3 regions of the Arthrobacter rhamnosi genome follow, and region 2 is predicted to be linked to each of the others. Evidence: riboswitches for the same ligand, from Rfam matches in the RefSeq annotation. Region 2 holds a riboswitch; each other region holds the start of a gene.
What was found. A riboswitch is a leader RNA that binds a small molecule or an ion and turns the genes downstream of it on or off. The one in region 2 is predicted to bind S-adenosylmethionine.
Positions count from the first base shown of each region.

Region 1 (3,267 bases), on a different contig from region 2:
TACCGGTCAGGGTTCCCGATTCGAGAGTCTTCATGCCTTCGCTCCTTCACCGATCTTCGCGGCCAGTTCGTCGGGCTCGGGCTTCTCCCGCTTGCCGACCCGCAGCCGGTTGTCGATGTAGTTGACCAGGTGGGTCAGCGGGATCGTGAGGCACAGGTACAGGGCGGCGGAGGCGATGAGCGGCGAGAGGTTGCCCGTGTTGCTGGCCGCATCGTTGCCGATCCGGAACAGCTCACGCTCGCTGGTCAGGAGTCCGAGGAAGTAGATCAGCGAGGACTCCTTGATCAGCGCGATGAACTGGTTCACCAGGGCGGGCAGCACGCGCCGCACGCCCTGGGGAACCACCACGAGCTGCATGGAGGAGCGGTAGCTGAAGCCCAGTGCGCGCGAGGCCTCCAGCTGTCCCTTTTCCACACTCTGGATGCCGGAGCGGAAGATCTCGCCGATGTAGGCCGCCGCCATGAGCGACAGCGCGAGGATGCCCATGGGGAACGGGCTCGTGCTGCCGGTGGCCTGGCGGTAGATCGGGCTGAGGCCGATGCCGATGAGCAGGATGATCACCACGGCGGGGACGCCACGGAAGATGTCCGTATAGATGCGCGCCACCCAGCGGAGCAGCCGGTTCCGGGAGATCCCCATGATCGCGAGGAGCATGCCGAGGACCGACCCGATGATGCCGGACGTGATCGCGAGGATCAGGGTGTTCCGCAGTCCGACCGCCAGGAGTTCCGGCAGGACGGCGGCCATCGCCCCCCAGTCGAAGAAGGTCTGCGAGAGCTGTTCAAGGGCATTCATGCAGGGACCGCTACTTTACTTCCACGGCTTTGCTGCCGGGCTTCCAGTCGGAGGGCATCTCGCGGTCCGGGTACCACTCCTTGGTGAGCTCGGTCCACGTGCCGTCCTCGATCACGGCGTCGAGCCCGGAGTTGAGCGCGTCGATCAGGGGCTGGTTCTCGCTGTTCACGGCATAGGCCGTGAAGTTCTCGGTGTTGATGATGGTCTCGGCGATGGTGGTGTCATCGCCCTCCTTCACCTGGCCGGTGGCCTGCTGGGACGGGGCGACCCACGCGTCGACCTGGCCGTTCTTCACGTTCGCGTAGACCGTGTTGTAGTCCGCGAAGCGCACGGGCTCGAGGCCGAGGGTGTTGGTCACGTAGTCGTCCTGGACGGTGCCCTGCACCACGCCGATGCGGGTGCTCTCCGAGAGGGAGTCGAAGCCCGTGACCGAGGAACCGTTCTTCGTGACGACGGCCATGTACCCGAAGTCGTAGCCGTTCGTGAAGCCGACGTTCTCGCGGCGGGCGGCCGTCGTGGAGATCGAGGAGGATCCGACGTCGAACTGCTTGTTCTGGACCTGGGCGAGCAGTGCGGAGAAGTCCGTGGACGCGAACTCGACCTCGAGACCGAGCTTGTCGCCGATGGCGCGGAGCAGCTCGTTGTCGTAGCCGGTGAAGACGCCGTTCTCGATGAAGATGTTCGGCGGAGCGTCCGAGAGGGTGCCGACGCGCAGGGTCCCCTCCGTGATGAGGCCGAGCTTGGAGGTGTCGATCTCGTCGACCGGCGTGGTGTCCTCGGTCGTGTACTGGTCGAGCGACTGCTGGTCGCTGCCGGCGAGGGCGTCGGTGGTCGCGGTCGGCTCGCTGCTGCTACTGGTGTTGCTGCCGCAGGAGACGGTCAGCGCGAGGAGCGGGACGGCGAGTGCCGCGAGGACTTTGCGGGAGATGTTCATGGGGTCCTTCTTCGATGCTGGCCCGGGGTGCGGGCCGACTGGATGAGGTGGATCTCGGGGAGGAACGAATAGGTGCCGGGAGGCTGCTGGTGACACGCTCGCTGTTCTGGCCGGGCGCGGTGTGGCGGCTGCTGTCCCGGTTACCTCGGGGTGGTCCGCACGACGCCGTACTTGCCAACCGGGGGACTGGTCCCGGCGGCCGAATCTTCACCTGGAGCACCCCACTACGGGAGAGGGTTGCTGTCCAGCCGGCCAGGGCCGAGGGCTGGAGCTCTTGATTCCAAGAAAACGCTATGGCAGCACGAAGTGCCCGGTCAAAACGAAATTGCGCGGAAATCGGCGTTTGACGCGGTAAACGGCCTGTGGGGCAGGCTTTTGTGGCGAAAATTACACGAAGCGGTCCACGAGGTCGGTCAGCTCGGCCGTGAGGGCGGGCGAGGATCGGACGGCCTGGCCGTCGATCGAGAGCACGGGTGCGAGGAGCCGGATGCTCGAGATCAGCCATACCGCGTCGGCGTCGAGGAGGTGGTGCGGTTCCAGGGGGCCGTAGCCGAGTTCCCACCCCTGCTCCTTGGCCGCCGTGAACAGCGCGCTCTGCGAGGTGCCCGCGAGGATGCCGCTCTCGAGCTGCGGTGTCAGGAGTGTCTTCCGTCCGTCGCGGTCGGAGGCCAGCAGCACGGTCGAGGTGGGGCCCTCCAGGACCTTGCCGTCGGAGGACGTGAAGATGACGTCGTCGGCCCCGTGGGCCTTCGCGTAACGGATGGCCGCCATGTTGACGGCGTAGGAGAGGGTCTTGGCGCCCAGCAGCAGCCAAGGTGCGCGCTGCGCCACGGAGCTGTCGTACCCGCGTTCGAGGAACAGGACCCGGAGTCCCGTCCTGCGCTGTTCGATCGTCGACGCCGGCACGGGCGCGACCTGGACCCACGCGGTGGCCCGCCCGGCGCCTTCGGCCCCGCGCGTGGCGATGAGCTTCACGACGGCGTCATGGCGCTCCGGTTCCGCTGCCGCGAATTCCCGCAGGCCGGTGCGGATGGCCCGGCTCCACGCCTCGGCGTCGGGGACCGGAAGGTCCAGGGCCGCTGCCGACGACGCGAGCCTCGTCAGGTGTGCCTGCTCCTTGCGGGGAGACCCGTCGACGGCCAGGAGCGATTCGAAGACCCCGTCGCCGCGGGTGGCGCCCAGGTCCGTGGCAAGGAGCTGGGGCTGCGAGGCATCGACGACCCTGCCGTCGTCGTGGGCCGGGTCGAGGAACACGAGAACAGTCATGGCCCCCAGCGTATCCGCTCGCGCCCGACCACCCCTGTCTGTAGTGTGCGAGGGGATGTCCGGCACTCGGGTATCACCACAGGGGGTTGGGGAGCATGGCGGAAGAACGGGATGCCGCCCCGGAAGCCTTCGTGGCCGAGCTGCGCACCGAGGTCCTGTGGGTCCAGTGGCGGCGCAATACGAGCGTCGGCGACAGTGATGCCGCAGCACTGATCGAGCGGTCCAACGCGCTGTGCCGGGACGTCTGCCCGCCGATGCTGGTGGAGCTCAAC
Region 1 covers NZ_JBTNDT010000005.1:85,641-88,907, reverse strand. Annotated here, with positions in the region: gene ACX80I_RS11430 (amino acid ABC transporter ATP-binding protein) at 1-34, opposite strand, end outside; gene ACX80I_RS11425 (amino acid ABC transporter permease) at 31-795, opposite strand; gene ACX80I_RS11420 (ABC transporter substrate-binding protein) at 806-1,729, opposite strand; SAM riboswitch class IV at 1,892-2,009, opposite strand; gene ACX80I_RS11415 (aminodeoxychorismate lyase) at 2,117-2,995, opposite strand; gene ACX80I_RS11410 (DUF7793 family protein) at 3,091-3,267, shown strand, end outside.
Region 1: another riboswitch for S-adenosylmethionine. It lies ahead of ACX80I_RS11420 (ABC transporter substrate-binding protein); the one in region 2 lies ahead of ACX80I_RS09655 (ABC transporter substrate-binding protein).

Region 2 (3,267 bases):
GTTGCCGAGTTCGCTGACGCTGGCGCCGTCGCCGTTCTCGATCAGCACCTCGAACCCTGCCTTCTTCGCCGTCGCCTGGATCTGGGTGACCAGGGCCTGGTGCGCTGTGGGCCACCAGTCCGGCGTGTAGGGGAAGTGCACCGTGAGGCGCTGGCCGTTCTTCACGCGGTAGCCCTCGTCGTCGCGTTCGGTCCAGCCGGCCTCGTCGAGCAGGCGTGCCGCCTCCTCGGGGTCCGGATCGTAGACGTGCTCGAAGTCGGGGGAGTAGAAGCCGGTGGTGGAGCTCAGCGGTCCGCCGGCCCGGGTCACGGTGCCGAAGTACACGCTGTTGATGCCCGCATCCACGTAGGCGCTGCGCAGGAAGGCCTTGCGGACGTTGAGGTCGTCGAACGGTGCGCGCGTGGTGTTCAGGATCAGGTTGGTCGGGTTCCCGGGCCGGTCCTGCAGGATGAGTTCGACGTTCGGATCGGCCTCGGCCTCGTCGAAGTGCACCGACGGCATGAGGTCGAGGGCGTCCACCTGGCCGGCGCGGAGGAGTCCGTAGCGTGTGGAGTCCTCGGGGACGATCCGCCACTCGATCTTCTCGATGTGGGCCGGGCCCTGGTGCTTCGCATAGGGAGGAGCGGAGTTGTAGTCCTCGTTGCGGACGAGGCTGACCTTCGACTGCGGCACGTAGTCGACGATCTTGTAGGGGCCCGAGCCCACCGGCGCGTTGCAGTTCTCGGCCCGCGGGCGCTTGAGGGCCTCGGGTGACTCGATGCCGAGGAACGGCTGGGCGAGCACCTCGAGGAATGCCGCGTAGGGGCGGTTGAGGGTGACGACGGCGGTGGTGTCGTCGACGACCTCGGTGGAGGTGTAGGGCTTGAGGTAGCCGCCGGCCGTGCCGGACTGCGTGTCGGGGTCGACCATGTGGTCGAGGTTCGCCTTGACCGCCTCCGCGGTGAGCTTCGTGCCGTCGGTGAACCAGACGTCGTCGCGCACCGTGAAGGTGTAGGTGAGGCCATCGTCGGACACTGACCAGTCCGTGGCGAGCCACGGATGAATGGCGCCCTCGCTGTCCTGGGAGACCAGGGAGTCGAGGTAGTTCGCCGCGATCGAGGCCTGCGGCATGTCGCCGTCGACGTGGGGGTCGAGGCAGGAGATGTCCTTGCCGGTGGCGAAGACGAACGTGTCGTCCTCGCTCGCTGCGGCTGATCCTCCGCAGCCCGATGTGGTGAGGAGAAGGCCTGCGGCCGCTGCGAGCAGGGCGAGGGTGCGGGGTGTGCTGGGGCTTGCTGTTGTCACGCTGGGCTCCTGAATCATCGCCCGATGGAGGGCAGACAGGACAGCCAGCGATCACCCGGGCGTGCGGAAGCACGGGAGGGGAGACCAACGAAAGCGTGTAGCTTCTCCATCGGTCCTGGCAGTAGCACCGTTCCCCGTTGCTACACAGGGAGGGTTGCTGCGGCGTCGTCGATCCAGGTCTCTCGGCCGCTCGGGATGGTTATGGCTACAGCTAAGCGCACCGGGCATCGGCTGCGCCAGTGGTCCCCGTCATATTCGGTCATGCGGGAGGTCGTGCGGGAGGTCGTAGGAGGACCGGCCGGACCGGCCGGCAGCTAGGCGCGACGCGCGAGTTCCATGAACATCGTCGAGTGCAGGCTGTCGACGTGCGCGTGGGCGATCGAGACCGCCTGAACCGCGTCGCGCCTCCGCAGCGCACGCACCAGGTCGATGTGGTCCTCGTTGGCGCGGTGCAGTGCGTCGATGGGGTACGGGACGAAGTGCTCGTACAGCTCGCCGAGGGCTGCCGAATACACGGCGGTGGCAGCACCGAGGTGGGACGCCGCGGCCACGGACCGGTGGAAGGCGTCGTCGGCCTGGTGGTATTCCGACCAGTTGGTGGCCTTCCCCATGCGCTGCGTCAGCGCCTCCAGCGCCTCCAGCTCGTCCTCCGTGGCGTTGACGGCGGCGAAGTGGGTGACCGCGCACTCGGCGAGGAGGCGCCGGTCCACCAGATCGTGGACGGCCGCGGCATCCGGCAGTCCCAGGGACAGCCTCTCCAGGGCGACGGCGGGAGGATCCGCCGCGACGAAGGTACCGCCGTCACGTCCACGCCGCCGGACGACGATCCCCTCGTCGGCAAGGCTCGCCATCGCCCGACGGGCTGTCATCGGACTGACCGAGAGCCCCAGGGCGATGTCGGCCTGGTCCGGCAGCCGTTCGCCGGGTTGGATAAGGCCGAGCGAGATGGAGGTGGCGATGCGGGCGCGGACGGCATCGATGGCGCTGCGCCGTCCGTGACCGGGCGGCAGGCCGGGCGGCAGGGCAGAGGGCATAGGAGCCGGCAGTGCAGACGGCAGGGGAGACGACGCCGCCGTACCCGGCGGTTCCCGCACTTCAGCAGCCATGGTTTCACCCTAACGTCGTCCCGCCTTGATAATAGTTCAATATGAGCTAATATTGCGTGAGCCCCGTCACTGCAAGCCAAGGCGACCCATGTCACAGCCCCTACCGCTCCTCGCGGTCCAGTCCGAACCGATCGCGATCGGTGAGCCATTCTCGGTCTTCGCCACCCAGGTCTCCGACGCCCTCGCGGCGCATCCCGGAACCCGGCTCCTCGTCTACCCCGAACTGCACCTGTTCGGTGACGGCTACCCCGACCAGGCGCGCACGGAAGCGCTCCAGGAGTCTGCGCAGCCCCTCGACGGGCCCCTCGTGCGGGAGCTCGCACAGCTCGCCGGGGACCTCGGCGTGTGGCTCGTGCCCGGAAGCATCTGCGAGCGCGGGCCCGAGGGGCAGCTGTTCAACACCGCCCTCGTGTTCTCCCCGCAGGGCGAGCTCGAGGCGAGCTACCGCAAGATCTTCCCGTGGCGTCCCTTTGAGCCGTACGACCCCGGGGACGCCTTCGTCACCGTCGACCTCGAGGGCTACGGCAGGGCCGGTCTGTCCATCTGCTACGACGCGTGGTTCCCCGAAGTGACCCGCCAGCTCGCCTGGCTCGGCGCGGACGTGATCCTCAATGTCGTCAAGACCACCACGGAGGACCGCGAACACGAGTTGGTCCTCGCCCGGGCCAACGCCATCGTCAACCAGGTGTTTATTGTCAGCGTCAACTGTGCCGGCCCCACCGGGCGCGGCCAGAGCCTCATCGTGGACCCGGAGGGCACGGTCCTCGAATCTCTCGACGACGAGGGTACCGGGATGATGGCGGCCACCCTCGACCTGTCGCGCATCGACTACGTGCGCACGCACGGCACCGCCGGGCTGAACCGCATGTGGTCCCAG
Region 2 covers NZ_JBTNDT010000004.1:166,127-169,393, forward strand. Annotated here, with positions in the region: gene ACX80I_RS09655 (ABC transporter substrate-binding protein) at 1-1,284, opposite strand, end outside; SAM riboswitch class I at 1,388-1,486, opposite strand; gene ACX80I_RS09660 (FadR/GntR family transcriptional regulator) at 1,599-2,390, opposite strand; gene ACX80I_RS09665 (carbon-nitrogen hydrolase family protein) at 2,479-3,267, shown strand, end outside.

Region 3 (3,267 bases), on a different contig from region 2:
TCCGGGAGCGAGGAACACGCGTCCTGTGCCACCTTCATCGACACCTCCATCAGTGGCGGCTTGCCGAAGATGCTCGCACACGTGGGCGCGTGCCAGCGCTCGGAGTGCACCTTCAACCACGACCTGCTGTGCGGCGCCCCGGCCGTCAAGGTGGGCCCCGGCGCCGACGCCGCCGACTGCCTCACCTACACCCACGCCTGACGGCGCCTCCGCCCGAGGCGCGGCAACAGGAAAGGGCCGGACGATTGTCCGGCCCTTTCCTGTTCAATTCTCAGCGACGTCAGATCTCGATGCGGCCGTCGGCGGTCTCGAAGGTCACGGACATGATGCCCGGAGTGCCGTTCGGGGCGATCCACTGGACCTTCACGCCGTCGAGCGTCTCCTCGACATCGGTGCCGAGCCACTCGGTCACCCGTTCCGACGAGCCCGCGATGGTCAGGCAGGCCAGTTTCACCGATGCCGGGCGCGCCTGGGAGGGGTGCAGGGCCTCGGTGCCCTCGTCCCAGCGGAGCAGGTAGGGGACCTGGGGATCCGCGATGAGCCCCTTGATGCCGATCTGCTGCCACGTCAGTTCCTGGCCGTCGGGGAACTTGCGGTTGCCGGGAACCGCGCTGCGGCCGAGGCGCTCCTCGAACGGGGCGAGGTCGTCCACGGCGACGCACCAGCCCATCCAGCCTCCGCCGGCCTCGGAGCGCGCGCGCACGGCCTGACCGAAGGGAGCCTTGGTCGACGCGGGGTGGTCGAGGACCTCCACGACCTCCAGGTACTGGCCGTTCACCAGGGGGAAGATCATGTTCCGGGTGCCGAAGCGCGGGTGCACGCCACCCTTCACGGGGTCCATCCCGAGGTTGGCCGCGATCCGGTCGGCAGTCGCAGCAAGTCCATCGGGTTCGCAGGCATATGAGACATGGTCCAATCGCATGCGGTTATCTTGGCACTAAGTGATGCACGTCTCGACTAAGGCTCGCCTTACTCCTGCTGGTCCTCCGATCGCGTCCCCGTCGCCCCTCCGCAGGCTGCTTCACGAGAGGTCATCCGGCTTGCCGGATCCGCTCCGATGGGTTTTCATGGGTGCAGGTCATGAGTGCCAGCACGAAGCCCCGGCTTGCTGGCCGGCAACCCTCCAACCGCGGTGGGGTGCCCCGGGTGAAGACCAGGTTCGGCGCTATTCCGGCGCCGTGCAAGCGCGGGCTCCTGCGGGAGCCGGTCTCCTGGAGCGGCACGCACCGGCCGGAGCACCGGACCAGGCGGGGCCCCTTCCGACAGGGAGCACCATGTCCAACGATTGGTCTTTCGAGACACGCCAGATCCACGCCGGCCAGACACCGGACGCAGCCACGGGAGCGCGTGCGCTGCCTATTTACCAGACGTCGTCGTTCGTCTTCCCGAGCGCCGAGAGTGCCGCCAACCGGTTCGCGCTGACGGAACTCGCTCCTATCTACACGCGCATCGGGAATCCCACGCAGGAGGCAGTGGAGACGAGGATCGCGAGCCTCGAGGGCGGAGCCGGCGCCCTGCTGCTCGCCTCGGGCCAGGCTGCCGAGACCTTCGCGGTGCTGAACATCGCGGAGGCGGGGGACCACATCGTGGCCAGCCCCAGCCTCTACGGCGGCACGTACAACCTCTTCAAGCACACGCTGAGGAAGTTCGGCATCGAGACCACCTTCGTGGAGGACCCGGACGACCTCGAGCAGTGGCGGAACGCCGTCCGGCCGAACACCAAGCTCTTCTTCGGCGAGGTCGTGTCCAACCCCCGGCAGGACGTCCTGGACATCGAGGGCATCAGCGCCGTCGCGCACGAGAACGGGCTTCCCCTGATCGTGGACAACACGCTGTCCACGCCGTACCTGATCCGGCCCATCGAATGGGGCGCGGACATCGTGGTGCACTCCGCGACGAAGTACCTCGGAGGTCACGGCAATGCCATCGCCGGGGTCATCGTCGATTCGGGGAACTTCGACTTCGCCCGGTACCCCGAGCGGTTCCCCGGGTTCAACACGCCGGACGAGAGCTACCACGGACTCGTCTATGCGCGGGACCTCGGTGTCGGCAGCGCACTCGGCGCGAACCTCGCGTACATCCTCAAGGCCCGTGTCCAGCTCCTGCGCGACCTCGGCTCCTCCGTCTCGCCGTTCAACGCCTTCCTCATCGCGCAGGGACTGGAGACCCTCAGCCTGCGCGTCGAGCGCCACGTGCAGAATGCGCAGGCGGTCGCCGAATGGCTGGAGGGGCACGACGACGTCGAGCGCGTCTCCTACGCCGGCCTGGCCTCGAGCCCCTGGTACGAGCGCGGCAGGAAGTACGGGCGGAACAGGGGGACGGGCGCGATCGTCAGCTTCGACATCGTCGGGGGACTGGAGGCCGGCAAGCGCTTCGTCGACGGACTGGAACTCCACTCGCACGTGGCGAACGTCGGCGACGTCCGCTCGCTCGTCATCCACCCGGCGTCGACGACGCACAGCCAGCTCGGGGCGGAGGCGCAGCTCACCGCGGGCGTGCGTCCGGGTCTCGTCCGCTTGTCCGTGGGCCTCGAGAACATCACCGACATCCTCGCCGACCTCGACGCGGGGTTCCGTGCCGCCAAAGGAGTCTAGCCCTTCGTGACCACCTACCCTCCTGCTCCGCTGCACCCCGGGATCGACGACGCGCGCCCTTCGGGGGACGGGCTCCTACGCGTCGCCCCGATCGGACCGCTGGCCCTCGAGACCGGAGGTGAGCTGCCGGACGTGCAGCTCGCCTTCGAGACCTGGGGCCGGCTGAACCGGGATGCCTCGAACGCGGTGCTCGTGCAGCATGCCCTGACCGGCAGCTCGCACGTGGCACGCGGCGCATCGGAGGAGGAGGGCTGGTGGGATTCGCTCGTGGGCCCCGGCCGCCCGGTGGACACCGACCGGTACTTCGTCGTGTCCGTCAACATGCTGGGAGGGTGCTACGGCTCGACGGGGCCGGCCAGCCTCGCACCCGACGGCACTCCCTGGGGATCGCGCTTCCCCTTCGTCACCATCCGCGACTCCGTCCGGGCCGAAGCCCTGCTCGCCGACCGGCTCGGCATCGAGCGGTGGCACTCGGTCCTCGGGGGGTCGATGGGAGGGGCGCGAGCGCTCGAGTGGGCACTGATGTACCCGCAGCGGGTGGAGCGGTGCGCCGTCATCGCCTGCACTGCCGCCAGTTCGGCCGAACAGATAGCGTTCGCCCAGGCGCAGTTGCAGGCAATCCGGCTGGACCCCGCCTATCGCGGCGGCGACTACTACGACGGCCCGCATCCGG
Region 3 covers NZ_JBTNDT010000007.1:143,311-146,577, forward strand. Annotated here, with positions in the region: gene ACX80I_RS14160 (DUF1540 domain-containing protein) at 1-201, shown strand, start outside; gene ACX80I_RS14165 (VOC family protein) at 281-922, opposite strand; SAM riboswitch class IV at 1,077-1,193, shown strand; gene ACX80I_RS14170 (bifunctional o-acetylhomoserine/o-acetylserine sulfhydrylase) at 1,275-2,594, shown strand; gene metX (homoserine O-acetyltransferase MetX) at 2,601-3,267, shown strand, end outside.
Region 3: another riboswitch for S-adenosylmethionine. It lies ahead of ACX80I_RS14170 (bifunctional o-acetylhomoserine/o-acetylserine sulfhydrylase); the one in region 2 lies ahead of ACX80I_RS09655 (ABC transporter substrate-binding protein).